Regions from separate parts of the Paenibacillus sp. AD87 genome, predicted to be linked through region 1. Evidence: a T-box and tRNA genes for the amino acid it is inferred to sense, from the RefSeq annotation. Region 1 holds a T-box; the other holds one or more tRNA genes.
What was found. The T-box of region 1 lies ahead of gpAD87_RS01410 (valine--tRNA ligase). A T-box ahead of a tRNA ligase gene usually reads a tRNA of that ligase, here a tRNA-Val.
Positions count from the first base shown of each region.

Region 2: it has a tRNA-Val gene. The T-box ahead of gpAD87_RS01410 (valine--tRNA ligase) is inferred to sense a tRNA for this amino acid. The anticodon was not compared.

Region 1 covers NZ_LXQN01000007.1:283,184-298,420, forward strand. Annotated here, with positions in the region: gene gpAD87_RS01375 (precorrin-2 dehydrogenase/sirohydrochlorin ferrochelatase family protein) at 1-26, shown strand, start outside; gene hemC (hydroxymethylbilane synthase) at 29-985, shown strand; gene cobA (uroporphyrinogen-III C-methyltransferase) at 990-2,552, shown strand; gene hemB (porphobilinogen synthase) at 2,660-3,661, shown strand; gene hemL (glutamate-1-semialdehyde 2,1-aminomutase) at 3,684-4,988, shown strand; gene gpAD87_RS01400 (RluA family pseudouridine synthase) at 4,985-5,893, shown strand; gene gpAD87_RS01405 (LysM peptidoglycan-binding domain-containing protein) at 6,030-7,502, shown strand; T-box leader at 7,661-7,940, shown strand; gene gpAD87_RS01410 (valine--tRNA ligase) at 7,999-10,665, shown strand; gene gpAD87_RS01415 (bifunctional folylpolyglutamate synthase/dihydrofolate synthase) at 10,743-12,119, shown strand; gene murC (UDP-N-acetylmuramate--L-alanine ligase) at 12,176-13,495, shown strand; gene gpAD87_RS01425 (SPOR domain-containing protein) at 13,616-14,815, shown strand; gene gpAD87_RS01430 (DUF4321 domain-containing protein) at 14,961-15,203, shown strand.
Region 2 covers NZ_LXQN01000007.1:1,016,808-1,032,044, forward strand. Annotated here, with positions in the region: gene gpAD87_RS04605 (DUF5071 domain-containing protein) at 1-38, shown strand, start outside; gene gpAD87_RS04610 (ribbon-helix-helix protein, CopG family) at 325-504, shown strand; gene gpAD87_RS04615 (DUF6809 family protein) at 648-923, shown strand; gene gpAD87_RS04620 (VanZ family protein) at 971-1,990, shown strand; gene gpAD87_RS04625 (manganese catalase family protein) at 2,101-3,003, opposite strand; gene gpAD87_RS31735 (hypothetical protein) at 3,374-3,529, shown strand; gene gpAD87_RS04630 (DUF3889 domain-containing protein) at 3,584-3,904, shown strand; gene gpAD87_RS04635 (hypothetical protein) at 4,074-4,286, shown strand; gene gpAD87_RS04640 (hypothetical protein) at 4,280-4,561, shown strand; gene gpAD87_RS04645 (DUF3892 domain-containing protein) at 4,622-4,858, opposite strand; gene gpAD87_RS04650 (GNAT family N-acetyltransferase) at 4,969-5,412, opposite strand; gene gpAD87_RS04655 (hypothetical protein) at 5,649-5,903, opposite strand; tRNA gene gpAD87_RS04660 (tRNA-Val) at 6,048-6,120, shown strand; gene gpAD87_RS04665 (hypothetical protein) at 6,772-7,152, shown strand; gene gpAD87_RS04670 (winged helix-turn-helix transcriptional regulator) at 7,294-7,629, opposite strand; gene gpAD87_RS04675 (NADH-dependent flavin oxidoreductase) at 7,757-8,953, shown strand; gene gpAD87_RS04680 (organic hydroperoxide resistance protein) at 9,175-9,594, shown strand; gene gpAD87_RS04685 (DUF1541 domain-containing protein) at 9,832-10,392, shown strand; gene gpAD87_RS04690 (SDR family NAD(P)-dependent oxidoreductase) at 10,556-11,236, opposite strand; gene gpAD87_RS04695 (TetR/AcrR family transcriptional regulator) at 11,434-12,021, shown strand; gene gpAD87_RS04700 (hypothetical protein) at 12,090-12,269, shown strand; gene gpAD87_RS04705 (TetR/AcrR family transcriptional regulator) at 12,457-13,071, shown strand; gene gpAD87_RS04710 (SDR family oxidoreductase) at 13,078-13,818, shown strand; gene gpAD87_RS31360 (hypothetical protein) at 13,920-14,117, shown strand; gene gpAD87_RS04715 (hypothetical protein) at 14,346-14,900, shown strand; gene gpAD87_RS04720 (DUF1292 domain-containing protein) at 14,998-15,237, shown strand, end outside.

The DNA.
Region 1 (15,237 bases):
TATCCCATAATCAGGAGGACATGTAGACATGCGGATAATTAAAGTGGGAAGCAGACAAAGCGCACTTGCTTTGACCCAGACAGGCCATGTAATTCAAGATTTACGTGATATTTGTGAACGGGAAGGATTAGCTTTTGATTTTGAAGTACATAAAATTGTTACAAAAGGAGATTTAATTCTCGATGTAACCCTGTCCAAAGTCGGAGGCAAAGGACTGTTTGTCAAAGAGATTGAACAGGCGATGATGGATCGTACGATTGATATGGCTGTTCATAGCATGAAGGATATGCCTTCCGAGTTGCCCGAAGGGTTGACGAACGGTGCTGTTCCGCGCCGTGCGGATCCTCGTGATGCACTAATTTCGAATGGTGGACTCACATTGGATCAATTGCCAGAAGGTGCAAGAGTGGGGACGAGCAGTCTGCGTCGATCCAGTCAATTGAAAGCATACCGTCCAGACTTGCAACTCGAATCGCTTCGTGGCAATATCGATTCCCGTCTGCGCAAGCTGGAGACAGAAGGTTTGGACGCCATTATTTTGGCTGCCGCTGGTCTGTATCGAATGGGCTGGCAGGATCGGATTACGGAATATCTATCAGAAGAAGCTTGTCTTCCCGCAGTAGGTCAGGGTGCGCTTGGCATTGAATGCCGTGAAGACGATGCGGAACTGCTCCATCTGTTGCAGTTGTATAACGATCCGGAAACCGCATTTCCTGTGTTGGCTGAACGTCGCTTCCTTAGTGTATTAAATGGGGGCTGTCAGGTTCCGATTGGAGCTCATGCCGTATGGGTGAAACAGCAAGATGCAGATTCCCCGAATGGACAAAACACGTTACAATTAACAGGTATGGTCGGTACGCCGGACGGTGGACTGATTCTTAAAGAAGCGATGACGGGCAAAGATCCGGTTCGTCTTGGGGAAGAAGTGGCTTGGAGATTGATTGAACGGGGAGCAGAGCAGATACTGGCAGAAGTTAGGGGATGAAGACATGGTGGGGAAGGTCTTTTTGGTTGGTGCAGGTCCAGGGGACGCGAAGCTGATTACGGTAAAAGGCTGGGAATCGATCGGTCGAGCGGATGCTGTTGTTTACGATAGGTTGGCTAGTCCAAGATTACTCAAACAAATGAAGCCCGGCGCGGTTAAGATATATGTGGGTAAACGGCCGGATCGACATACGATGAAGCAGGAAGAAATCAACCAGCTGTTGGTTGATCTCGCACTGGAAGGCAAGGTTGTGGTCCGGCTTAAAGGGGGAGACCCCACGATATTCGGACGCGTAGGTGAAGAGGCTGATCTGCTGCGCAAAAACGACGTTCCTTTTGAAATCGTACCTGGTGTAACCTCAGCAATAAGTGTACCTGCTTACGCTGGAATACCTGTGACCCACCGCGACTATGCTTCCTCTATTTCCATCATTACGGGGCATGAGAGTCCGGACAAGCTTGACCGCAGTATTCATTGGGATAAAGTGACGAATGCAACAGGCACACTGGTATTTATGATGGGCGTCTCCAAAATTGGATATATCAGCGAACAGTTGATTCGACACGGACGCCCGGCGCAAACACCAGTGGCATTGATTCGCTGGGGAACAAGAGCAGAGCAGGATACGATTACAGGTACGCTTGAAGATATTGAAGCAAAAGTCATCGCTGCTAATTTTCAACCACCCGCTGTCATTGTTGTTGGTGAGGTGGTGAACCAGCGTGAACAGTTGAAATGGGCGGAAGCACTGCCGCTGTTTGGCAAACGCATTTTGGTGACGCGAGCACGCAGTCAGGCTAGTGAATTGGTCAACCGGATCGAGGAACTTGGCGGTGAACCTTATGAATTTCCGGTAATTGAGACCGTGATGCCATCAGGGGAGTCGGCACAGGAAAGTGTCAAACAGGCCTTTGGTGCGTTAAATACGTTTGACTGGGTATTTTTCACGAGTGTAAACGGGGTGGAATTCTTCTTCCGTCATTTGCAGCAACAGGGGAAAGATATTCGCTCCATTCATCAAGCGAGAATTGCGGCGGTAGGGCCTTCCACTGGAGAAGCTTTGCGTAAGTATGGCATCGTGGCGGAAGTCATCCAAGGACCATTTCAGGCCGAAGGTATGCTTGAAGCTTTTGAAAGTGAACTGAAGGAAGGGCAGAGGGTTCTTTTACCGCATGGAGATCTCGCACGCTCCTGGTTGCCTGAACAGTTGAGGGAGCGGGGACTTCTGGTCACCGAGGCGATTATCTATGACACCATTCTGGCTGGAGAGGATGACGATGAACTGCTGAAGCTGCTTGAAGAGGGCGGCATTCATGCGATGACCTTCACAAGTTCATCCACCGTCACCAATTTCATGAATATTCTGAAACGGATGGGATTGCAGGACCCCGTGCCTTTATTAAAAAATGTTGAGGTTGCGTGTATTGGGCCTGTTACAGCGAAGACGGCAGAAGCAGCAGGCTTGAAGGTCACAATGATGGCCGAAGAAGCAACCATTGAGAGTCTGATTTCTGTGTTGTCTGAGTGGAAACGAAAGCCTGCTACAGAAGCTGTATTTCCCCGTTAAACCTATAAATTGAACCGCAATCGATAGATGAAGCGTGCTGAATTCGTTACGATACCGGCGCGCTTCGCTTTTTGCTCCACATTACTATTCAGGGAGGTTTCACACGTATGAGTTTTCCAATTGTGCGGCATCGCCGTTTACGTCAATCCACAGGTATTCGCAATATGGTGAGAGAGACCCATTTGACTGTGGATGACTTTATCCAACCCATCTATGTTACTTATGGTGAAAATGTAAAATCCGAAATCAAATCCATGCCGGGCGTATTCCGCTTCTCGCTGGATCGTCTGCAGGAAGAAGTGAAGGAGATTGCCGATCTGGGTATTCCGGCTGTGCTCTTATTCGGTATTCCTGAAACCAAAGACAGTGTTGGTTCGTCTGGATTCGCTGAAGATGGTATTGTACAGGAAGCAACGAAGCTGATTAAGTCCTGGTATCCTGAGCTGCTGGTTGTTGCTGATACCTGTCTGTGCGAATTCACCGATCACGGTCATTGTGGTATGGTGCACACCGTGGAAGTGGACGGTCACATTTGCGGAGATGTTCTCAATGACGAATCATTGGAGCTGCTCGTGAAAACAGCGGTATCCCAGGCTAAAGCTGGAGCGGACATCATTGCACCATCCAACATGATGGATGGATTTGTCCAAGCGATTCGTGCCGGACTGGATGAGAATGGCTTCAGTCACATTCCAATCATGTCCTACTCCGTAAAATATGCTTCGGCATTCTATGGTCCATTCCGCGAAGCTGCGGATTCCACGCCACAATTCGGAGATCGAAAGTCGTATCAGATGGACCCGGCAAACGCGCGTGAAGCATTGCGTGAAGCCGAAACCGATGTGCTCGAAGGCGCGGACATGTTGATGGTGAAACCTTCATTGTCCTATCTGGATGTCATGCGTACGATCAAGGACAATTTTGATCTTCCATTGGTTGCTTACAACGTAAGTGGAGAGTATGCCATGGTGAAGGCAGCGGCGATTCAAGGGTGGATTGATGAGAAGAAAGTGGCCATGGAAATTCTGCTGAGTATGAAACGTGCGGGGGCAGATATGATTATTACGTACTACGGAAAAGACGCTTCACGCTGGTTGGCCGAGAAATAAATTTATTTTAAGGAGGATGTTCATGACTGCACAACAAGGAACTCGTCGCAATGATGAGCGCTCACGCAGCGCATTTGAAGAAGCCAAGCAGTACATACCTGGGGGTGTGAACAGTCCCGTTCGGGCGTTCAAATCGGTGGGGCTTACCCCGATCTATGCAGAGCGCGGAGAAGGCTCCAAAATCTATGATATTGATGGCAATGTTTTTATTGATTATGTGGGATCCTGGGGTCCGCTTATTATGGGACATGCGCATCCTGACGTTGTGGAAGCTTTGCGTGAGACAGCCCTTAAAGGAACAAGCTTTGGTGCGCCAACACTGCTGGAGACCGAGATGGCTAAACTCGTCTGTGAGCGTGTGCCTTCGATCGATATCGTACGAATGGTGAATTCCGGTACGGAAGCAACCATGAGTGCAATTCGGCTGGCACGTGGTGTAACCGGACGCAGTAAAATTTTGAAGTTTGAAGGATCATATCACGGGCATGCCGATAGCTTGCTGATCAAAGCAGGATCTGGTGTAGCAACACTGGGTCTGCCTGACAGCCCTGGTGTTCCTGAAGGTGTGGCTATGAATACGATTACGGTTCCATACAATGACCTGGAGTCAGTGAAGCTTGCTTTTGAACGTTATGGTGAAGAACTGGCTGCCATCATTGTGGAACCTGTTGCAGGTAATATGGGAGTTGTGCCACCCGTTTCAGGTTTCCTTGAAGGCCTGCGCAATTTGACGTCTCAATACGGCAGTCTGCTCATTTTTGACGAAGTCATGACCGGGTTCCGTGTAGGGTTGAACTGTGCACAGGGACGATATGGCGTTACACCTGACCTGACTTGTCTGGGTAAAGTAATCGGTGGCGGGCTTCCGGTGGGCGCTTATGGCGGCAGACGTGATCTGATGGAACAGATTGCTCCGACCGGACCGATCTATCAGGCAGGTACACTGAGCGGTAATCCACTGGCTATGGCAGCAGGTTATACGACACTCAAATTGTTGACACCGGAGGTCTATGATCGTTTGGAGACACTGTCTGCACGCTTGCAGGCTGGGTTTGAGAAGAATGCAGCAGAGACAGGTGTAGCCATAACGATTAACCGTGTTGGTTCGATGGTATGTCCATTCTTCAGTGCTGTTCCAGTTACGAATTATGATATTGCCAAAGAAAGCAATCTGGATCAATTCCGTCGTTACTTTGCGGCGATGATTGATCAGGGTGTGAGTGTTGCACCTTCCCAATACGAAGGCATGTTTGTCTCTGGCGTGCATACGGAGCAGGATATTGACGATACAATCGAGGCAAACCGTAAGGCTCTTCAATCATTATGACCATTAAAAGTTGGAAACGTCGTGGGGAATGGCTTGAGCTAATGCCAGGCAAAGCGGTGACAGGCAGTTCAGACAGGCAAACGGCTGCAGAGCAATGGCTCTTGTCTGAGCTTCAGTTACCAGAGAAAATGTTGCGTCAGCTAAAGACGAACCAAGGCATACAACTCGCAGGGGACCGGCTTCGGCTGGCCCTTTTTGCGTCTCAGCCGATCGATGTTGAACCGCGTTGGGCGAATATCGATGTTCTGTATGAGGATGACTTCTGTCTGGTCGTGCATAAACCGGCCGGAATGAAGCTTCATCCCGATGGGAGCCGGGCGGATCAAGCGATTACGCTGGATCATGCGGTTGCGTCTTATTACGAAATGAATGGGATTCAGGCGAATGTACGCCATGTTCACCGTCTGGACGAGGACACAACTGGACCTGTTTTATATGCCAAAAATGCTTTTGCCCTCGCCAAACTAGATGAAGCGATGCGCCGTAAAGACATTGGACGCCATTACGTCGCCATTGCAGGCGGTCAGATATCCACGGAGCTGAATAGGATTGATGCTCCGATTGGGAAGGACAGGCATCACAAGCAACGCAGGCGTGTCTCTGAAGGTGGGCAGGACGCTGTAACTCACGTGGAGATCGTGGAGGTATGGGATAGGGCGACCCTTGTCCGGCTGACACTGGATACAGGGCGCACACACCAGATTCGCGTGCATTTAAGTTATGCGGGGCATCCCCTCATCGGAGATGAGTTATATGAAGGCAGAAGGGATTCTATTGGTCGACAAGCGCTTCATGGTGAGACACTGAGTTTTGCTCATCCACTGACAGGTGCACGAATTGAAGTGGCAGACCCTTGGCCGCAGGATTTCGAACAACTGGTACAACGGGAAGGCAAGGACCAATAAACTGGGAAGGTTTGCACAAAAGGTGGCATGCTCATCTCATTCAAGGCATATAGATGGGGTAACGAAGGATTTGGACCATGGATCAGTCCCATGAGAAGGATCATGGTGAACATATGCCGAAAGGAGGACGCCACCTTTGTTGAATCAACCTTATGGTTTACGGTTCGATATTTATGAGCGCGTTCATTTGTCAGAGGGAGTTCCTGCAATTGAGGAACTGGAGGAAATTGAGTTATATCCCCGCATTCAGGTGATAGGTCAGGATGATCATGCAACATTGCGGGGCCATCTTTTGCTAACAGGTGCGTATCGGGGAGAGAACGAGATCTCGGAAGAACTCAAACATTTTATTCCGGTGGAGATCACGGTACCCCTGAACCGGGTAAGATCGCTTGAGGATATTTCCATTGAGATCGAAAATTTTGATGTCGATTTGTTATCCAACCGAAGTCTGAACATTACTGGCGTATTGTCGCTTCGCGGTATCGAGGGCTTTCCGGTGGAGGAACCGCAGGTCTGGTCAGCAGATGAGTTTACCGTTGTACATTCGCCCGACCCTCAGCAGGGCGACCGTTCTGCTGAAACAGAGCAGACAGGCAGCTATCCCAATGTGTTTGCTCAGGAGTATCTGCTTCAACGGAGCGAAGAGGAGTTACAGCAGGAACATCTATTTCAAGCTGCTTCCGAACCGTTTCAATCCTGGCAGCAAGGGGATGGGAACGCGGAGCAAAGCAAAATAGCTGAAAACGAAGAGTCCTCGTCCTTGAGGGACAAGGAGGATGAAGCGCAAGCGGATGTGTTGTCCGATACGCCTTCTCCCGTTTCGTCTTTTTTAGCGGAGACAGCCGACAGGTTGGCTTCTTACCCTGAATCTGAGCCTTTGCTTCCTCTGGCTGAAGAGTCGTCTGTCTGGTCCGAGCCTTCCGTCGAGACCTTACATACGAACCTAAGGAATTCGGAGCAGACCGATTCCAAACTGGATCTGCAGCCTTCGGATGAACAGGCAGCGCCGGACGTATGGCATTTTGAATCTGCCCGATCTGAACCAAAGCAGGAGGATCAGACAGTTGCAGATGTTCCGGCAGGTTCGCAGTCAGAGAACTGGCAGGATGTCTTCGCAGCATCTGAACCGGAAATTTCGGAGGAAAACACACCTCCTCTTGAAGCGGTGGAGACGAATGAGCCCGCTGAAAAAGAATCTTTTATCCCTGAACCTGTGGCTGAGACGGAAGACAAGCCGGAGCTTAAGGTTGCTTTTGGCAGCAAGAGAGAATCTGCACCCAAGCAGGAAGAGGGCGTAGGCATCTCCTCCTTGTTATCCTCTGGCAGGGTGACACGGGAGGCGGAGGCTGAACGGGAGCAAGAGGCACTTGCTGGAGTCCAGCAGCAAGAAGCATACCCGCCTGATGATGTAGAGTGGAAGAACCTGTTTCTCGGCACCATTGTCGATCAGACCCCGTTCCGTAAGGTGAAGTTATGCATTGTACAGCGTGAAGAGACGCTCGATACCATTGCAGACCGATATCAGTTAAGTACCCGAGAGCTCCAGTTGTATAATCGTTTGTCCGAACAGGTTGTGGAAGAAGGACAGATTCTATATATCCCTTAACCTGTAGGCTGGTTTAATGACCATTTCGACCCGTGATCCCTTGAGGATGGCGGGTTTTTGCTTTGTCAGCCCTCAACCTGCATTGCAGCGCGCTTTTTCCGCTGTTGTCAGGTTGACTATCGGGCACGGGCAGGGTATGATGTGTTTAGGTTTTTTGAAGAACAACGTGGATCGGGAGTAGTAGACAGTATGACCTTTCAGAGAGCGGGATTGTAGCGCTGGGAAATTCCGTAGGAACCAACTGATCGAAGTCGCCCGGGAGTTGCCTGTTTGAATACAAGGGATGAGTAACTTTAGTATCATTCATTCCTAAGGTAGGATGGGCCGGTCGCAGCCGTTATCTGCTTGAAGTGTCACGTAAGTTCAGAAGGGGTAGTCTACCTTTCTATCTGCGTGAAACAAAGGTGGTACCGCGAAAGCTAACCTTTCGTCCTTTGATGGATGAAAGGTTTTTTTGTTTTTTGGCGATGATGAATAAGTAACGGAGGAATGACACATGTCTGAACAAAAAAATTCAGCTGCAACAGAAATGCCAACCACATATGATCCGAAAGCTGCGGAACAAAAATGGTATTCCACTTGGATGGAAAATGGATATTTCAAGGCAGGCCAGCGTAAAGATGCTGAACCTTATACGATTGTAATTCCACCCCCGAACGTAACCGGAATGCTCCATATCGGGCATGCGCTCGATTTCACACTGCAGGACATTCTGATTCGTACCAAGCGGATGCAGGGCTATGATGCATTGTGGCTGCCGGGTTCTGACCATGCAGGTATTGCTACCCAAACCAAAGTAGAACAGAAATTGCGTGAAGAAGGCCAGACTCGTTATGATCTGGGACGCGAAAAGTTCTTGGAGAAGGTATGGGACTGGAAAGAGCAATACGCAACAACCATTCGCCAGCAATGGGGCAAAATGGGCTTGTCGCTCGATTACTCACGTGAACGTTTTACACTGGACGAAGGTCTATCCCAGGCTGTACGTAAAGTGTTTGTTCAACTGTATGAAAAAGGCCTCATTTATCGAGGCAAACGAATTATTAACTGGGACCCGGTGAACCGAACTGCACTGTCCGACATCGAGGTTGAATATAAAGAAGTTCAGGGTCACTTGTACCATCTGCGTTATCCGCTCAAAGACGGAAGTGGTTATGTCACAGTAGCGACAACTCGCCCGGAAACGATGCTGGGAGACACGGCAGTTGCTGTTCATCCGAAGGATGAACGTTACGCAGACATGATTGGCAAGGTGCTTGTTCTGCCTATTATCGGACGCGAAATTCCGGTTATTGCAGATGAGTACGTAGATAAAGATTTCGGAAGCGGCGCCGTGAAAATAACGCCTGCTCATGATCCGAATGACTTCGAAGTGGGCCTTCGTCATGATCTGCCACAGATTACGGTGATGGATGAGACGGGTACGATGAATGCCGAAGCAGGCAAATATCAGGGACTGGATCGCAGCGACTGCCGTAAGCAGATTGTTGCAGACCTGCAAGAACAGGGTGTATTGATCAACATTGAGGATCATACGCATCAGGTTGGACACAGCGAACGGACAGGAGCTGTTGTTGAGCCGTATTTGTCGACACAGTGGTTTGTTGAGATGAAGCCACTCGCGGAGAAAGCGATTGAGAAGCAACAAAGCGGTGAAGGGGTTCATTTTGTTCCGGATCGTTTTGAGAAAACGTATCTGAACTGGATCGAAAATGTTCGTGACTGGTGTATCTCTCGTCAATTGTGGTGGGGTCATCGTATTCCTGCCTGGTATGACGAGGAGACTGGAGAAATTATTGTATCTGCTGAAGATCCGACAACATTGCCAGAATACGCTGGACGCAAGCTGAGACAGGATGAAGACGTTCTGGATACATGGTTCAGTTCCGCATTATGGCCGTTCTCTACATTAGGCTGGCCGGAAGACACGGAAGATCTGAAACGTTATTACCCGACAAGTGTACTCGTAACAGGGTATGACATTATTTATTTCTGGGTGGCGCGCATGATCTTTACCGCTCTGGAGTTCACGGAAGAGGTTCCGTTCAAGGATGTGTTGATGCACGGTCTTGTTCGTGATGCTGACGGACGCAAGATGTCCAAATCGCTAGGCAACGGTGTTGATCCGTTAGATGTGATTGAGAAATATGGTGCGGATGCAATGCGTTACATGATCTCTACAAGTAGTACTCCGGGTCAGGATCTCCGTTTCCGCTGGGAGCGGGTTGAACAGGCTCGTAACTTTGCCAATAAAATCTGGAATGCATCGCGCTTCGCTCTGATGAATCTGGAAGGGTTCACCTATGAAGATCGTGATATTAGTGGAGACCTTGGAACAGCGGATTACTGGATTTTGCACCGCCTGAACGAAACTTCTCGTGATATTACGCGTCTAATCGAAGCATATGAATTTGGAGAAACAGGCCGTTTGCTGTATAACTTTATTTGGGATGACCTGTGTGACTGGTATATTGAATTTGCGAAGTTGTCCTTCTATGGAGAAGATCCGGTTGCCAAGAAGAAAACACAATCGGTGCTTGCTTATGTGCTGGATCAGACTATGCGCCTGATTCATCCGTTCATGCCGTACATTTCGGAAGAGATCTGGCAGCATCTGCCGCATGAAGGCGAAACGATTACATTAGCTTCCTGGCCTGTGTATGACCCTGCACTGGAGAACCCTGAGGCGGTTGCCGAGATGAACCTGCTTATGGATACCATTCGTGCAGTACGAAACATCCGTGCAGAAGTAAACGTACCAATGAGCAAGAAAATTGAATTGATGGTGAAAGCGAACAACGCAGAGACATCCAGCATCATTGAACGCAACAGCCATTACATCAAACGTTTCTGTAATACGTCCGAGTTCGACAGCGGCTTGGATCTGAGCTCACCGGATAAAGCAATGACTGCAGTCATTACTGGGGCTGAGCTGTATTTGCCGCTGGCGGGTCTTATTGATATTGATCAGGAAGTGGCTCGTCTGGAGAAAGAGTTGCAGAACCTTGAGGGCGAAGTACTCCGTGTGGAGAAAAAGCTGGCGAACGAAGGCTTTGTTGCCAAGGCTCCTGCCAAGGTTATTGAGGAAGAGCGCGCCAAGCAAGCGGATTATTCCGATAAACGGGATAAGGTGATTGCACGAATCAAGGAACTGAAAGGTTAATATATTCGGGTCGGATGGAGAGCTTCTGCGCCATCCGGCCGCTTTTTTCAACCAAACTCAAACCAAAGGTGAATCATATGACGGAACTTAACGGGACAGAAATAGCATCTCCTTTACTTACCTATGACGAGGCCGTGAGCTGGATCAATGGCCTTATTCCTTTTGGCATCCGACCTGGATTGGAACGAATCGAGGGATTGATGTCATTGCTGGGTAATCCTCACCAGCGTCTCAAATTTATTCATGTCGCGGGAACGAACGGCAAAGGTTCGACTTGCGCTTTTTTGACGTCAGTACTTCTTCAGGCGGGATATGATGTTGGAACGTTTACGTCCCCTTATATCACCAAATTCACAAACCGTTTTCAGTACAACGGTGAGGATATCCCGGAAGAAACATTGCTCAAACTCTCAAACCGCCTGTATCCATTGGTTCAAGAGATGGCTTCAACTCCCCTTGGATCACCTACGATGTTTGAGGTATCTACAGCAATCGCCCTTCTGTATTATGCGGAAGAGTGCTACCCTGACATTGTGGTATGGGAGACAGGGCTCGGGGGAAGGATGGACGTAACGAATATTGTTACACCCGTGGTATCGGTCATTACCAATATCGGTATGGACCATACGGATGTACTGGGAGATACGATTGAGGCGATTGCTGGAGAGAAGGCAGGTATTATTAAGGCGGGGGTACCCGTTGTTACCTGTGCCACGCAGCCAGAGGCTGTGAAGGTGATCCAGGAGACGGCAGAGCGGCTGCGTTCAACCGTGTATCTGGCGGGAGATCGTTTCTCCTATCATAGACTGGACAGTGATGAGAACGGACAATCTTTTCATTTTACAGGACCGTTCCGTGATCTGGACGCTCGTATTCGTATGCAGGGCGTACATCAATGCGACAATGCAGCGGGTGCACTTATGGTACTGGAGTTGCTTCGCCAATACATGGCATTTATGCTGGATGATGAAGATATTGCACTTGGACTGGAACATGCCTTCTGGGCAGGACGGTTCGAGAAAGTGGTTGATCAGCCCCGCATTGTACTGGATGGAGCGCATAATCCAGAGGGGGCCGAATCGCTGGCCAAGAGCATTATCGACGTATATCCTCACAACAAGTTAATTTTGATGATGGGCATGCTGGCGAATAAGCATCACGAAGCGTATTTGCAGCATATACTGCCACTAGTGGATACGCTGATCCTGACCGAGCCAGATTTCCGACGCAAAATGGATGCAGCCGAATTGCTGCAGATCGTCGAACGGGTACGTCCCGCCATTGCGAAACCGGAGCTGGAAATCATCGTCGAGCCCGAATGGGCAAAGGCACTTGATCTATTGAAGTCACGGACGGAAGCGGAAGATCTGGGGGTGGTGTCCGGCACATTGTACCTGATTGCAGATGTGCGGGCAGCCCTTTTGCATCAAACCGATTCTGAAAAAGGTTGGTGAAAGTTTTGTTAAATACATCGGAACACGTTCATTTTATAGGGATTGGCGGATATGGCATGAGTGCCATCGCGAGAGTTATGCTTGAGATGGGATACACCGTTACCGGATCGGATGTCGCTTCACAGGAGTTGACCGAGAAGCTGGCAGCCAAGGGAGCGAAAATATATATCGGACATACGGCAGAGCATGTAAACGGGGCAGACCTGGTTGTCTACTCCACGGCAGCTCCAGCTGATAATGTGGAACGGGTGGCAGCTGAAAAGCTGAACATCCCGATTCTGCATCGCGCCCAGATGCTCGCACGTTTGCTGAACGAGCGCAAAGGTGTGGCTGTAGCCGGGGCTCATGGCAAAACAACTACGTCATCCATGATTGCACTCGTTATGGATAAATGTGATACAGACCCGACATACATCATTGGCGGGGAAATCATGAACGTGGGGACCAACGCCAAGGCAGGCCAAGGCGACTGGGTTGTTGCAGAGGCGGACGAGAGCGACGGTTCATTTTTGCAGTATCATCCTTGGCTCGGTATTGTGACTAATATTGAAGCGGATCACCTTGAGAACTACAACAGTGATTTTGAAGAACTCAAAAAGGCTTATGTGCAGTTCCTGAGTCAGATTCGTCCAGAAGGCACGGCCATTGTATGTGCTGACGACGAGAATGTTCAAGCCATTTTACCGGAGCTGAAATCACGGGTGACCACATACGGCATTGATTATGCTGCTGATTATACAGCAACAGATATCGTGCTTGGCGACCGCCGAATTTCCTTTACGATGAGCCATCAGGGCAATGTGTTGGGTAAGGTGGAGTTGTCAGTTCCAGGTAAACATAACGTTTATAATGCGATGGCTACGGTTATTACCTGTCTGGAAGCAGGTATTCCATTTGAGAAAATTACAGCCGCCATTATCCAGTTCCATGGAGCGAAACGCAGATTCCAGGTGCTGGGTGAGGCGCGTGATATGCTGATTATTGATGATTATGCTCATCACCCGACCGAGATTGAGGCTACAATCAGTGCGGCCAAAGCAACAGGGAAACGTATCATTGCGGTATTCCAGCCACAGCGTTACACACGTACGTTCTTCCTGCTTGATGCGTTCAGTCGTGCCTTTGCAGAAGCAGATGAGGTTCTCATTACCGATATCTATTCCCCTGCGGGCGAAAAACAGATTGAAGGTGTTCACTCGGCTAGGCTGGTTGAACTCATTGTTCAAAACAGTAATGCTTCTGCGCGTTATCTTCCGACAAAGGAAGAAGTTGTTGCAGATCTGCAGAACCGTCTTCAGCCAGGCGATCTTGTGCTCACGATGGGTGCAGGTGATATCTGGAAAGTTGGCGATACACTTGCCAAAGGGTTGAAATAATTACAATCGTAAAACCGTCTGACTTCATTTCGAAGCAGGCGGTTTTTTTGCATGAAATGGAATGTTTCTAATTCTCTCCGCATATAGCTGTTATAAATGGGACAAAGGAGAGGGTACGGGGTGAGCAATGCTAGAATGACGTTTCGCTTTGGGGATAACGAGTCGGACAAGCCTGAAAACAAGGGGATACCCACATCCAGCACATTTGCAGCTTTGAGTGAAGAAATTCCGCACAGTCCAACGCCAACACCAACGCGGTTGAATTCAACGCCTTCATGGACACCAGAGGATATTCCCGGTGACTGGGGAGAGACGATACTGACAGGCTCCACTGTACCTGAACCTTACCAAAGAACGGACAAGGATTCGAAACTTGGTGAGCCTGGATACAATTATAATCATCTTACTGCGTATCCGGGAGATGAGGACGATAACAGATCGGACGAGAATTATGGAGGTCATGATTGGCTTGCAGATAGTGAAAACTACTCTTATAAGCGAAATCGTCCCCCAAGGGGCTGGAAAATGATTGGTTCAGTAACGGGTGCGCTTGTGACCGGGGCCCTCTTCGGCATGGTTATTCTTTCTTTTTTTAACCGTGAAGGGGCCGTAGATCCTGGCAGCAAGATCCCCGCCAATCAGGCGGTATCTGCCGTAACAGGTCAGCAGGGAGTGGCAGGTTCGGAACAGCAGCTCCAGGCAACAACTACAGGCGGCAGCTATTATGCCCTGCAATATGGTGTATTCAGTTCTCCTGAACGCGCTGAACAGGCGAAGGTGGAACTGTCCCAGGCAGGCATTGCCGCAGGCTCCGACCCGGAGGATGGTAATCGGGTGTATGCTGGCATTTCGGCTGACCGTGAGGAGGCCAAGCTGCTCAGCTCAAGGCTTAAGGACGAAGGAGTGGAGCTGTACGTCAAGGAAATCGTCAACCCAGAAGTGAACCCGGCAGTATTTGGCGGAAAAGCAGAGGATGTGCAGCAATTCTTCGCAAGTGGATCTGCTTTGGTTGAACAACTGTCTACCCTCTCGATCCAGCAACTTGGTCAGTCTGTTCCAGAAGCCGTCTCAACCGAAACGATGACCTCATTACAGAACCAGCATCAGCTCTGGCTGACCGGTTTGAATAGTATTGCACCAGGCCTGAGTGCAGACGTGCAACCCTATGTATCGGCGATGGAAAAATCGATGGCCAGTGCGGTAACAGCAATTGCCGAATACAACAAAAATCCGGCTAATGTGCATATGTGGTCTGTACAGTCCGATCTGATGGAATATGTATTACAACAAAAAAAATGGCTTGAAGCGATAAAACAGTAATCACCGCTTTCCCATAACACAGCCTTGAAATACCTATCCGGCAAGGAACTGGAAATAGTTCCCCTTGCCGGATTTGTGTTTGTATTGACGTACAAAACCCCGTATAATAATGTGGGTGTCAAAAAATGGCGAGGGAAGATCACCGATGAAAAAAAACTTCGGCATGTTATTGCTGTTTCTGCTGCTCGGCTGGCTAGCCGGTGCGTGGATCGCCAAGGCACTGCAGCCTGTAAAGGCCGTTGCCTTTCTAACGAAAGCCACGACCATTCGTTGGTCGCCGCAGGCTGATCTGGATATTATCAGTTATGATATTTCACTTCAATTTCAAATGAGCCTCCTGAGTCTGATCGGTATTATTGCTGCTGTATGGCTGTATCGCAGGTTATAGGAGAATGACGAATTTTGACGAAGAAACTAAAAAA
Region 2 (15,237 bases), 730 kb from region 1:
ATGAGGTTATAATACCATTGCTGAATAAAATACAATAACAAGCAGTTCAGTGATTCAGGAAAGTTCATATTGAGGAGCAGCCCTTAACAACCTTGAACGGCTTAATGCCTTTCAGGGTTGTTTTTTTGTCAAAAACAGATCCATACTTTAAAGTACAAGTCATAGCTACATATAACATGAGTGATATTTTTTTTGAGTTGAACTGACGATCTACATGTATTTAATTTGGAAGCCACAAAATAAAGAACGTATGTTTTACAAATGAATTGACTTTTTGTCCTGACAATAATATATTAATGTCAGGACAAAAAAAGAGGTGAAGCGATGTCCTCCAAAAAGATGGGGCGTCCTAAATCTGACAAACCCAAAAGCAAGACGATCGAGATACGTGTCGATGATGAAATTATGAATAAGCTCGATGCTTCGGCTGAGAAGCTGAATACGAACCGATCAGACATCGTTCGCAAAGGGATTGAGAAGATTTACGACGAACTCCAAAAATAAAAAAAAGGAAGCAGCGTGAGTCCCGAGAAGAACACCGCTACTTCCTATCTGCAATCACTTAGAATGAGCTGACTGCATAAATATCCTACCATGTGCAGAACGCTCATTCAAGTCGATGCGAATCCATTTCTGGGAGGATGAACATGAATTCAATTCTGGAAGCACTTTATAACGGGCGACTTCGCCCGGATGAGACGATGATGCCGACACATCCTGAATACCAATTATTAGGGCGGCAAATTACGGCTATGACGGAACAATGGAAGAATCGATTGAGCGAGGGAGAATTCCGTGAGCTAGAACAGTTGTTTGACTTGTGTGGTCAATGTGATGGTATGCATAGCGAAGCTGCATTTGTTCAGGGATTTCGACTGGGGGCCAACATGCTGATCGAAGTGATGAGTCATGAGTCAACGTGAGTCCTGCAAATTGTAGTGTAGGAATGATTTGATGATGTAGAAGTTTATTGAAAAAAGAAGGTGTGATTTTGATTTTGTATCAAGGAAAGTCAAGAAAATTCATCATTGTATTGTTATCGTTGTATACTTGTTTAACATTGTATTTCTTATTCCTGGGCTTTGATAGAAGCTCGGCCAGACCTGATCAGGGCTGGCGATACAGCTTAACCCCTGAAGGAATTCCTTTACATTTTCCAATGGGGAGGGATTTTAAGATATGGTTTTTTGAAATGGGGAACTTTGTAGCATTCATCCCCTTCGGGATGGTCATTCCGCTGCTTTTTCGCTGTGGGTTTATTCGCTTTATCAGCATATTCATTCTCTGTATTACGATGTTAGAGACAGTGCAAATGATCTCCCGTTTAGGTGCGTTTGATATAGACGATATCCTGATTAATACTTTAGGGGCTGCCGTGGGATATGGAGCACAGCGGATAATAAAGCATCATCGGAACACATTAAAAGGATTTATTCAAATTTTCCTGACAGCAATTATTTTTTCAATAGGTACGATCACTGTTGTTGGCGGCTTAAATCATTATTTAGATAACGTTGACGGAAAAAGTGTCGCACTAAATGAACTTGTTTCGAGTGACGGGGCTGTAGTATGGGATGAAGAACTCTCCAGTTTTACAGTAGGCCAGACAAATGTTGAGCCTCAAATCAATCTGTACAGTAGAGAAAAACAAAATACGAATGAGTTTTCATATCTCTTAAATGGAAAATACAAAAATATGAAAGGTTATTTCGCTATACCGGACGATGTTGTCCGCACAGCAAGCAATGAGACTATTACAATAAACTTTATTGCCGATGGCACAGAAATCTATTCTTTGGTTGTATCGGCGAACAGCGGGGAGAACCATCCTGACTCTTTTCAAACTCCGTTAAAGGGAGTTAAAGAACTGACCATAAAAGTAATAACCGATGGTTCAAATCTGATGACCAATATAGTGATGTGGGACATTACACTGACAGAGCCAAACACAGGGCAAAAGTTCATCAACAGCATTAAATCCATGTTTTAACACATCAAAAAAAGCCCTCGATCCTGCCACTGAAGCAGCAAGATCTGAGGGCTTAATCCATTTTCATGCCATTTCAACAATAACTAATACATCCACTACATAACGCTACCTTAATCCGCGATGTTTCCCGCCATCTTCAGACGACGTGCAATTTCCTGGAAGTCTTCCTGCGAAATACCTGGTGCGAATTCTTCTTCCACCGCAGGAGCTTCAGGAATCGGATACCCTTCAGGTACGCCTTGAATGACTTCCAGCGGTTGTCCATCTTCGGGGTGTGTTCCTTTCCAGATCTGACTGATTGCAGTAAAGTCTTTATCACTATAGGTATACAGCTTGGTGTGTAGGCCCTTTTCTTCGTATTTCCAAGCCTCGTTAAAGGATTTGTTGCTCAGGGATGGAATCGGCACCAATTTGGTTACATTCACTCCGGTTGCAATTTCAAGCGCTTTAGCATAAGCGACCACATGCACACCGCCGCGTACCAGCAAATAGCCAACAACTGCCCGGGCTGCGGGGTGATCGGTCATTTCATAAACTTTCATTTTATGTGTACGTGCTCCGCATTCAAGAAAAAAGTTATGCAGCAGATCTTCGACCAGATTTCCACTGTTAAAAACATGGGCGCCTGTCCATGGATTGCCCATGGAGTCGAAAGGCATTGCTCCCTGTGCGCCAGCCAGGAAATGATAGGACAGACGCGCATCCTTCACGGAACCAAGTGGTGTATCGTCAGGCTCTTTGTAATCAGTGGAACCTCTGAGGCATTTGTTAATGCCATGAGACACAAGCTCTACATGACCCAATTCTTCGGCGGTGATACTCATCACCAGATCGTAGAAGGGTTTCAATTTTTCTTTGGAGCGAAAATTAAAGGATTGATAGAGGTAGTTGTTCAACGTTGACATCTCTCCGAATTTACCACCCAGCAATTCTTGTATCGCTGCCGCTGCATTCGGGTCCGGTCTCTCGACATTAGGGATTTCAATTGCGATTTCATCCATACGTTTGAACATTCGGTGTAACCTCCTCGAAATGATTGCTCAGAATAATGAAGTGATGTTGTCATGGCCTATTACACGTTTATCGAATACGCTAAACCCATAATTTTGCAATTGAGGCTTAAGGCGTATGTAGTTAAGTCTACATTTGTTATTTCCAATCCCGTGTTATTTATGTACAATCAGGACGAATGAAGTTAAGTATGGTTGTTATTATCTGATTTAAATGAAGGAGAAACTGAGAGTGCGCAAAAGTTGGATTATGGTAGGATGGGGTATCCTGCTGCTTGTCGTTTTTGGATGTAGCGATGTTACGGCAGCATATGCAGATTATCCGAGTGAGTTGGATCAATAAAGAAAAGATGAGCTTATAGAAAAGTACGGTTTGGAAAAGCCGGAAGATCCACCACCGCGTAATCTTTTATTGGAGGGTGACTGGGGGATAAGCTTCAAATCACCAATCGAACGGTATAAGATGGCGATCAGTACGATTCAATCGCTCCAGCAACCGATTACGTTTATCCTTCGTCTACTGGTGTAAAATAAACTTCTACAGGGCAGGCTAACGTAAACATTGTCCCGAGGAGTGAATGATATGAGAATGCTCATCGTAGCCCTGATGACGGTGATACTAAGTTTAAGTGGACTAGCAACAAGTTCAGCAACTGCAATTCCGGATTATGCGAAATGGGGAATCATTGCAGTGAAAGAAACGCAAACCAAGTACAACGTGGATATTTTGGATTACAAACACATCGGTCGCACCTCACTAACAGCAGACCAATCCCGTGAACAGTTCAAGTTATGGGTACGTAACAAAGACGGTAAACAATTTGCTGTATTTGTGAATGTTGATTTTAATCCGTCTACCCAGCAGCTGAAAAAAGTACAATTCACGGAATCGGATCGACGTTGAACTGAACATGCACTGCATAGCAAGGCAGGATAGGAACCAGACTTCCCTATGAGAGGGAGTGAGTCTGGTTTTTTTATTTCAAAAAAATCCTTTTTTTAGTTGTTGAATAAAGAACTTATGTTCGCATATAATAATAAAACAAACACATGTTCTTATTGGAGGGATGATTATGCTAGGGAAATATATTGGTCAGATGGTGGAGCTCGTCTACATGGATCGTGCAGGGCATATTACACAGCGGCAGATTCGAATCAACAGTGTACGGGAAGGTAAGATTAGAGCATCCGCAGGGAAAGAGGGGGCACCCCGAACATTTCTTGAACAAGGTATTCTGGCATGGCGTCCCGTACTCCATAAGGAAGGGAAGGAAGAAATATGCTGAATGATTTTGAACGCAAAATTTTGCGTATTATTGTTAATTATGCGGGGCAGCGTCGCCGAGTACCACGAATGGATGAGCTGGAGAATAAGACGGGCAGAACCAAGGCGTTCATTCATGAGTCACTGCTGGAGCTTGAGCGCAGGCAGCATATTGTGTGGGAGAACAAGTCTACGCTGGAAGGCATACTAATTCTGCAAGCATGGGAGCAGGAATCACAGCCCATTCGCAAAAGCCAGCCTGCTGGCGATGCCGTGAAATATTTTACCGAATATTAAAACGTAAAAAACGCCAACCCGGAATGCCGGATTGGCGCCATGTTAATCAGCATACATCTATTAGAAGATAGGAAGTTGATCAAGGTTATTGGTTGGGTCGCCGTCTGCGTCACCGCGAATGTACATTTCGCCGTCTTTGCCTTTAAAGACGTTCACACCTGCAATTGATCCTGCTTTTACTTCTGCCAGTGCTTGTTGGTAATCCAGCACACGTCCGGATGAAGTTTGAAACGCCGTCAGATCGCCGTCACCATTTTTTTGTACTGCTGTGAAGCTTTCGCGTGTCGTTTGATCCATGATGTCACACTCTCCTTATCTGACCAAATAGGAATCTGGTTACCTCTTTAGCCTGTCCGGATCAAAAAAAAGTATGCACAACATAGCTTCATATCGCACGCAGAGGTTATTTACAGGCTCTTTTGCATACGAACGTGCAGAATATCTGCATCATAAAAAGGCTCTTCCGAGATCACTTCATATCCGAGCTTCTCATAGAACTTCTGCGCCTGGCATTGTGCGTCCAAAACAGAGTAGGCCAATCCCAATTCGCGTGCTCGTTCTTCCATGGCTAACAGAAGCACACGTCCGTAACCGAACGAACGATGAGATTTGAGTACAGCGATACGCTGCATTTTGGCGGTATCCTTGGTGTAATAGATCAGACGCCCTGTGGCTACAGCCTGTCCATCTTTACTCAACAATACGTGATGCACATCAGGACTGATGATATCATATTGATCGATCTCAATGTCAGCAGGCACCTGCTGCTCGATTACAAAAACATGATTGCGAATATCCAATGCTTCCTGGAGTTGTTCTTCAGTCGTTACATAACTAATCTCAGCTGCCAATTCCATACCTTCTTTCTGCTCTACGCTATCAGACTGAATTATACAAAAAAATGCTTTTCCTGTATAGTTAAGACTGGAACATACTGGGAGAGGAGGGGCGCACCATGGGTATGGCAGGAGTGATGGCAATCACCCTTCTGATGGCGGCAGGAATGATTGCTTTGTTGTATTATGTGACTAAGAAGGCGTACTCCAAAAAGTGGGACGAAGACGAGTGAAATGCAATTTGATGTTCCTCAGGGTAAGACTTCAACATTGCCTTGTGGGGAGTAAACGTCATGCACAACAGACTTGGAATACACATCCAGCCAAACGGGCAGATCATCATTCACCTCATGGGGCTCTTTTAACTGTTGGAATTGTACTGTATGTTCATCCCGTTCCAAACTACAACCGACAGAAACGTATATTAATGCAACAAGCGCAATCAAACAGGCTACGTTTTTGGCTATGATAAATAAACGCAGCTTACGTTCTTTCATGTTCCTCATATGGAAGTCACCTCGTCATCAAAATGGTAATCATTCCTTTATTGTGCACCAATTCAAATAAAATATTACCAATATAACGATTGACAATGAACACGGTTACTTGGTATGATACTGTTACTTGATTGGAAAACAATTAGATATCATGATCTGTTAGCTCAGCTGGGAGAGCACTATCTTGACAGGGTAGGGGTCAGTGGTTCGAGCCCACTACAGATCATACGCGAGAAGCCTTGCAGAGAAAGGCTTCTTTTCCTTATAGAAGAAACTACACTATAATTTTGTGTTCATTAAAGAGAAATGGTCAATTTTTGGTCAAGATCATGTTATTTTGCTAAGTATCTCATTAATTAAATTGCTTTCTACAAGTTCTGTTATTGATTATCGTTAAAAAAATGCCAACGTCACATTAACTGTGAGTTGGTATTTTTTACGTTAACCGAAAAGAACAGTGTTTAACTTTTCAGCTGTTTCTTTTGCATGCGTATGTCGTATTCCGTGAAATTTAATTATTGGAATGTTCCAACAGCAGCCAAAAGTATTTAATCACTTGGCAGAAATAATTATAAATCGACTATTTGCCGTCAAAAGCCTCCATAATGAGAAAATAACTGCTTATGATGCAGCGATCCAGCACCGGCAGAATTAAAATGAACAATTGCAGAACTACCGGCGTTTTGATTATAAATAAAAAGTTTTCTCAATGTGTAACATTCCCTGATTGTAAGTGTTCATTTATATATAGGGAAATTAAAATTACAAACAAAGTTTTGAGTACTTTCACAAGTAAAGATCAGGGTGCATTTTCAAGCAGATCAAAAATAACTTGAATAAAACAACACTAATCATTCAACTTTAGGAGGATATTCTTATGAGAACGAAATCACTAAAATTAATTACAGTTGGAGTGACTTTTGCTTTAGGGATTGGAATAGGTGTCTATGGCTGGGGAGCTGCATCTGCTGATACTAGTCCTTCTGAAGATCAAATGGAAATAAAAATCAATGATAAAGGTGAAACATATGGTTCATTTATTTATCATGGTGAAACAGTATTAGATCTAGTTAAGGCTATAGGTGTAGACGGAACTGAAGGTTACATCAAGACTTCAGATATGAATCAAGATTTGCCACAAACTCCCGAAGAAGCAATTCAGAGTATGAATGAACCAAAAGTCGATAAGTATATAAACTTGTACGATAGCAACGAGAATATTATCGGAAAATTTCTACTTGAGAGTTCAGAAGATTAAAACTTAACTACACTACTCCCCAAAAGATGCTCTCCATAATGATTGAGAGCACTTTAAAATTCCAAAAAATTAATTCAGTTCACGTACTGCTCCACTTGTAGTATTCTACTGGAAATATACATAAAGCTTGCAGCAGTTTGACTAATTCTTCTGCAAATCAGCAAGATTCTGTCTACCCCAATCGCAGAGAATCTCCAGCACAGGCATCAGTGTTAATCCTTCACGAGACAAAGAGTATTCTACTTTTGGCGGTAATTGTGGGTACTCTGTACGGATGATTAATTGGTCGGCTTCTAGTTCCTTCAGTTGAGAGCTTAGCATTTTATGCGTAATTCCATCCAAAGCTCTTTTCAGTTCTCCATATCGCAATGTTTCTTTTTTCCATAACCAAAACAAGATATGCATTTTCCATTTTCCACCGATCAATGACATGGCATGTGAAAATGGTTTAACGTTTACTTCCTCAGCAGTTTCCATATTACACTCTCCTTTTAGATAGTATCTACCTTTTAAGTGCATACTATACTCTTTTTTCACCCTACTATACAATAACTCATGAAACAGAGACAAGGGTGAACACGCCTAATAAAAGGAGAGAATATATATGGAAAATAGTAATCGTAATTTCTTGCAGCCTTATACATTTGCGAATGGTTTTACGCTAAAAAATAGAGTGGTCATGGCGCCGATGACAACGATGTCCAGTTTCTTCGACGGTTCAATCACCAATGATGAAGTCGATTATTATGCCGAACGGGCTGGAGGCCCTGGAATGATCATTACAGGTGTTGCGTACGTAACCGATGGGGGAAAAGGCTTCGAAGGTGAGCTCTCCATCGCAAGTGATTCTACAATCAAAGGACTGTCCAAAATTGCAAGAGCCATTCATAAAGACGGAACGAAAGCCATTGTGCAAATCTTTCATGCAGGGCGCAAAACGAACTCCAAAACGCTAAGAGGTGTACAACCCACCAGTGCGAGTGCAATCGCTGCCGCTCATCCAATCGGCTCGGAGACGCCGCGTGAATTGACTCCTGAGGAAATCGAAAACATTATTAAGGACTTCGGCAGAGCAACCTTACGAGCCATTCAATCTGGTTTTGACGGGGTAGAGCTTCACGGGGCCAACACATATCTATTGCAGCAATTTTTCTCCGTCAATTCCAATCAACGGTCCGATCAGTGGGGTGGCAGTTTTGAAAATCGTATGCGATTTCCGCTGGCAGTCATTCAGGAGGTTGCATCGGTGATCGATGCCCATGCGGATAAACCCTTTATCCTCGGTTACCGGATTTCACCGGAAGAAATTCATATGCCGGGCATTCAGCTCGAAGACTCCTTAGCGTTTGCCCAGGCGCTGACAGACACTCGGGTTGATTACATTCATCTGTCGATGGGAAGTTACAAACGAACATCTTTAAACCACCCACATGATAAAGAGCCAATCTTGACTAAATTCGTCCGGGTTTTGGATCACAAAAAACCTCTGATTGGCATCGGATCGATTGAGTGGCCGGAAGACGCGGAAGAGGTCATCAACGCCGGGGCAACTTTGGCTGCACTCGGACGGGGATTGATTCGTGAGCCAAAATGGGTACAGAAGGTGAAAGCAGGTGACCTTGGCAGCATTCGTTACCAAATATCCCCGTCGGATATGGATGAGTTGCGCATTCCATTGGCGATGCAGACTTATCTGGAAGGTTCGTTTCGGGAGGTCATGCACTTTACTACCGACAGTCAGGAAGGGACTGACTACCAGAATTCACTTGCACCGATGGAGGGCTTTGAGAAGAAAATGTAAAAGCTATACTATATTAGGTAGATTCAACTTTTGGATCAGTGATAGATATTTATCAATTACGGAGCAACCATTTCCTGCTTTTACAAGAGGGAATGGTTGTTTTTAATTTTATAATAATGATTTACAAACACAATTAAATTGTGTACAATCTAATTGTTAACAAAACAAAAGAGACATCATCTTTACAAAATAAAATCTAAATTACAGAGGAGCCAATACTCGTGAAAACATTATATGAAACTACAGTTATCAATACAGGTGGACGTCAAGGGATTGTGCAATCGCCAGATAACGTATTTATGCTTGATGTCGCTGCCCCGCCTGAACTGGGAGGCAAAGTGACGACAGCTACGAATCCAGAGCAATTGTTTGCAGCAGGCTACAGTGCTTGCTTTAATTCAGCGCTGGAGTTTCAGTTGAAGAAACACAAAGTTGAAATTGAGAGAAGCACTGTATCGGCTACGGTTATGCTTGTGACGGACCCTACGGATAATGGTGTGAAACTGGAAGTGGAACTTGAAGTTAAAATTGAGGGTCTGGATGAGGAGACAGCACAGAAATTTGTCAAACTTGCGCATGACTACTGCCCATATTCCAAAGGAATCAAAGGGAACGTCAATGTTACCGTGGGACTAGCCTAATCATTGAGAAAAGTCAATTGAACGGTTTAGCTTTGGACTTCATGTTGAAGTCTGAAGCATGTATCTAAAATATTTTCTAAAAACTGAAGGCCTCCGAGAAATCGGAGGTTTTTTTGATATGCTCTTTAATTCTGCAGCGATAACCAATAATAGATAAAGAAATCAATTACGATTGAAATATACCCGTATGGGGTATATTATAAGTGTAGAAATCGAAAGTTTAAAGGAGTGCAACTCATGAAAAAGTATGCAATGATATTGCTGACTACGGTGATCACGGGCAGTCTGATGTTAAGTGGATGTGGCAAGAATGCTGAGCAGGATAATAGCAGTAGTGACAGTCACACAGCGAGCACAGGAGAGATGCACCACTCTGAGTCGGGAGAATTACCAGAAGGAATTCAGGAAAAGAAAAATCCTACATATCCAGTGGGCAGCCATGTCGTGTTGAGTACGGACCATATGGCTGGAATGAAGGGTGCAGAAGCAACAATTGTGGGAGCCTATGAGACAACAGCGTATACAGTCTCGTATACACCAACCACAGGGGGAGACACTGTGAAATATCATAAATGGGTCATCCAAGAGGAAATTCAGGACCATACGGATCAACCGTATGCAGCAGGAGCAGAGGTTGTGCTGAACGCTGACCACATGCCAGGAATGAAAGGGGCTAAGGCAACGATTGACTCCGCTGAGCAAACGACGGTATATATGGTTGATTATACCCCAACTACAGGCGGAGATCCGGTGAAGAATCATAAATGGGTCACGGAAGAAGAATTGTCTGCTAAATGATAGGGCTTGAAGTAATAGCCTGAAGTAGTAGTTGTTAAGCCTCACATCCATGCGTATAACTTGTGTTATTCATCATGTGAATACCAAAACCACTCTCCTCACTTTTTAAGTGAAAAGGGTGGTTTTATATATCAACGCAAAACTATCTTTTGAAAATCTTCAGTTACCAGACAATCGTTTCTGGAGTAACACCAACCGGGAATGTTTCCTCAGCTTTATTTTTCTCCACATACATCTCATACCAAGCGTCAGCAATGTATTTAGGATCTGTTGGGGTATCCGGCTTGATGAATACACCCAAGGAGAGGTGACCCACATAAATGCCTTTCGGAGCGAGGTCCGTATGCAGATTGTTGGCATAGTTTCGTAATCCGCCCAAAGCAATCCCCACGTTACCCATCATCGGAATTGGATATATAGCCGAAAGCCCAGTGGTGAACAGAATCGCTCCAGACTGACGTTCCAGCATAGCTGGTAATACCAGTTGCACACTATGAATTGCACCAAGTACCAGACCCTGGAACTGATCCAGTGCATTATCCGCAGTAACATTCATGGCAGGTGTCGGAGGAAACTGTCCAACGGCAGGACTGAATTCTAACACATCAATAAAACCGTACTTCTCTTTGATTTGGTCAAAAGCTTGTGTCAATTGTTCCGGGTTATATAGATCGGCTGCGAAGCCGGATGCTTCAATACCTTCTGATTTTAACTGGGCTGCCAGGTTATCGAGTTTGTCTTGGTGTCGTGATACCAGAGCTACTTGAAATCCGTTTTGTCCAAATTTCTGTCCTATAGCCATCCCGAGTCCGGGGCCTGCGCCAACAATGACGATGGTTTTCATATCGTGTTTCTCCTTTTCATTCTTAGATTGTAAATAGTAGACTAGACAACTAAAGTAATGTAAACAACGCTTGTTGTTAAGCATGCTATACTAATCCAATCATGCTTACAATCAGCAAAAATGCAGAATCGTTGCGTAGACAACAGTTCCTATATTTTTGTTGCGAACATTTTGCAATAAAGCGAGGAGACATTCGAATGACGATCAAAAACAACCAGGATCCTCGTGTCATACGGACACGTCAGCTCCTGCAGGATGCTTTCCTATCCCTATTGCAACATCAGGACTTTGATTCTCTGACCGTGGGGGATATTACCGAAAAAGCTACGGTGAATCGAGCCACATTTTATGCACACTTCACCGATAAATTTGCCATTCTGGATTCGACCGTTACTTATTCATTCATGGAGAAATTGAATGATCGAATGGATCAGGGTGATACATTTAATGAAGAATTTTTGAGGAAAATATTAACAGCCCTGTGTGAATTTCATGCTGAAGTCAGTACTCGCTGCGAACGAAGTTACAGGTCACTGGGAACCGTACTGGAACTTCAAATTAGAGAAAAAATCCAGATTATTATTTTGCAACTGTTGAATCGTCAGAAAACCTCCACACCGGGGCAGAACTCTCGTAAAGGGACAGCAGCAGTTCTGTTAAGCTGGGGGATGTATGGCGCGGCTTATCAATGGAACCTGCAGGGTCGGAACGTGCCTATGGAACAATGGATCAATGACACGATTCCTCTCCTGTTGTATGGAAATAGCATCTTTTTTGAGAATTAATAAATTCCTGCTCATTTATGGGTTATAATGGAACCACAAGATTAAAGCTGCTGGAAAGGGGAATGTATATGATGGACTTTAGCAAGCCGCCCCATGCCTCAGAATCACATACACACAAACAGCGCCATGAAGAAAATGAACAACAGCTTTTAGCCGGAGGGAAAAGCATTTGGTGGGAAATCAGCAACTGGCTAATTCTCGCTGGGATTCTTGCGGTAATCTTCGTATTGTTTAAGTTCGTTTTCTAGAAAAGAATAACATTAAACCTTTAGATAAGGGCCATATTAAATGGGCTCTTTTTTTCTTTGAGCTCTTAAATATAAATCATCAAGCGAGTAACAAATGACAAAAATAAATATTTGTCATTTGTTACTCGCTGTGTTAATCTAATTTCAACGGAGGTGACTTGAGGATGGTGTAACCATCTTAATCATTATGGAAAAGGACAAAACTTCTGAATTTTTAACTAAGGAACAAATTATTGGAGCAACGCAGGAAACTCTCCGGCGCTTCGGTGTTGCCAAAACATCTGTTACGGATGTCGCTAAATTGCTTGGGGTTAGTCACGGTACGATTTACAGGCACTATAAAAGCAAGAAAGAATTACTTGAAGGCGTGACCGCACAATGGCTCGAAGATGAGATTATTGCGCCTTTGACGGCAATAACTAAGGATCAGAGTTATAACGGAGAGGGAACACGTCATCTGAAAGTATATATAGAAGCATTAATTGCTCGTAAACGTCATTATGCCGAATCCGATGCAGAGTTGTTTGAGATGTACGCACGGGTAACTCAGGAATCCGCAGATATTATCAATAAACATGTGCAACATCTTGTATGTCATTTGAGTGAGATCATCCAGCAGGAGAACCAGTTCCAATTTAACAACCCAGACGTGGTTGCAACAGCGATCCTTCAAGCTACAGCTCGTTTTCATCATCCGGCACACGCCTATGAATGGCAGAGCCCTACAATTGATGCGGAATTTGCACAGGTGTGGTTGTTGATTGAAAAGGGATTATTACATTTGGAACAAGAGAGGGAGTAATCGTAAATGAAAAAGCTAACAGGTAAAGTGGCCATTGTAACTGGCTCATCCCGGGGGATCGGACGTGCTATAGCAGAGCAACTCGCTGAATTGGGCGCGGATGTCGTCATTAACTACGCGAGTAGCCCCGACAAAGCAGAGCAGGTGGCAGATATTGCTCGCCAAAAAGGAGTGCGTGCCATTACCGTTCAGGCCGACCTTGCCCGGAAGGAAGATGTGGAACGTTTATTTTCCGAAACGATTAGCCAGCTTGGAAAAGTTGATATTCTTATCAACAATGCAGGCATCATGAAGACAACGCCTTTGGCAGATGTGACGGAGGAAGAATTCGACCAGCAGTTTGCCATCAATGTGAAAGGTACATTTTTTGCTTGTCAGCAAGCATTGAAACACATGGAGGAGCAGGGCCGAATCGTTAACTTCTCCACTTCTGTAATCGGACAGATGTTTCCGGGATACAGCGTGTATGCAGGTACCAAAGGAGCAGTTGAACAGATTACTCGTCAGCTTGCAAAAGAATTTGGCTCCAGACAAATCACTATTAATGCTGTTGCACCAGGTCCCGTGAATACCGAATTGTTTTCTGTAGGGAAGACGGAGCAGCAGCTCGAAGGGATGCGTAAAATGAATGCATTTGGTCGTATAGGTGAACCGGAGGACATTGCAAATGTGATCTCTTTCCTTGTCAGTGAAGAGTCGCAATGGGTTACAGGACAGACGCTGCGTGCAAACGGCGGTTTCATTTAAACGATATCATGCACGAAGTTTATTGCTTTTGACACACAACCGGGCGAACCCCCATATGATGCATTACATCAGCAAGCAATTGGGGAAATGGGGAATCCGGGATGGCAAAAGCAAAGGGAAAAAAGGCTCCCGCGTTAAAGAGTGACAAACTTCGTGTATCCATGAAATTGGTTACTTCGGATGTATGTGAGCGTTGCAAGACCCCCTGTACACGAGGAATGGATTATGCAGCACGGATGCGAACCGATGGAGCTGTAGGCAAGGGCGTACCTTGTATATTGACTCGTCATACTTCGTAGTCCGCTTCATAATAAGTTTGACCTACAAGAAGTTCGTATAATTACGTATTGCCAACAACTATACTATAGGGGCGTCCTTTAACAGGGAACGCCTCTTTTTGATCGTTCCAAGGGGTGGAAAATATTCTGGATAAAAAATGAAAAATGATGAAAAACAGCGCAACTTTGTGGATGAACCTGCAGTATAAATGTACAACAGCTAGCAGCAGGGGAGGGAATATTGACGGAATGAAATGGAAAAGAATTTTGCTGTGTGTCACGGTATTCTCCTTGCTCGGCGGGTCTTTATTGTTTGCAGATTCAGTGAACGAGAAGATTCGGGTTCTCATTAACGGCAAGGAAGCAGCTGACGGTGGTTATCTGATTGACGGAACGACCTATGTACCTGTAAGAGAAGCGGGCGGAATCGCCAGATGGGATACCACAAACAAGAGAGTAACGGTTATCAAACCGAATGTACATATTTTTCTCTTCAAGGGAGATACCGTGTTTGGCAACGTGAACGTGGGTAAGTTGAAATTTAATGTGTTCTCACAAGTCGACAGTTTGACAACAGATATAGCTGCCGTGAAGGTGACGATTACCAATCCAAGTGGTGAGGTTAAGGATATCCAGTCTCAGGAGCTTAAGACACAGAAGGATAACTTCTGGTTCCGAACGTACGATTTTACGTATGATTTCAGCCGGGCTGGCAAGTATCAAGTCGGTTTTTATATTAAAGAAAATGCAAACAGTAATTATGTACTGGCAGCCGAGAAAATCATTACCGCGCTGAACGATTGAAGCAAAAATAACCTTGTCGGTTAAATTGACCTGGACCATTGAACATGTTACGATATGCAAGGTTACACAATTTCTATTTATAAAGCGAGGTATATCAATGAGCGATCACACACATGAACACGGCGATGCCTGCGGATGCGGTCAAGACCACGACCACGACCACGAGCATGAAGAAGTTCTTCTGACACTGACAGACGAGAACGGAAATGACGTGGAGATGGTTTTGGTGGAGACGTTTGACGTGGAGAAGCATGTTTATGCGCTCCTGCTGGAACGTAACAATCCTGAAGCTGACGGCATCATTCTGCGTATGGAAGAAGAAGACGAGGAAATGGTG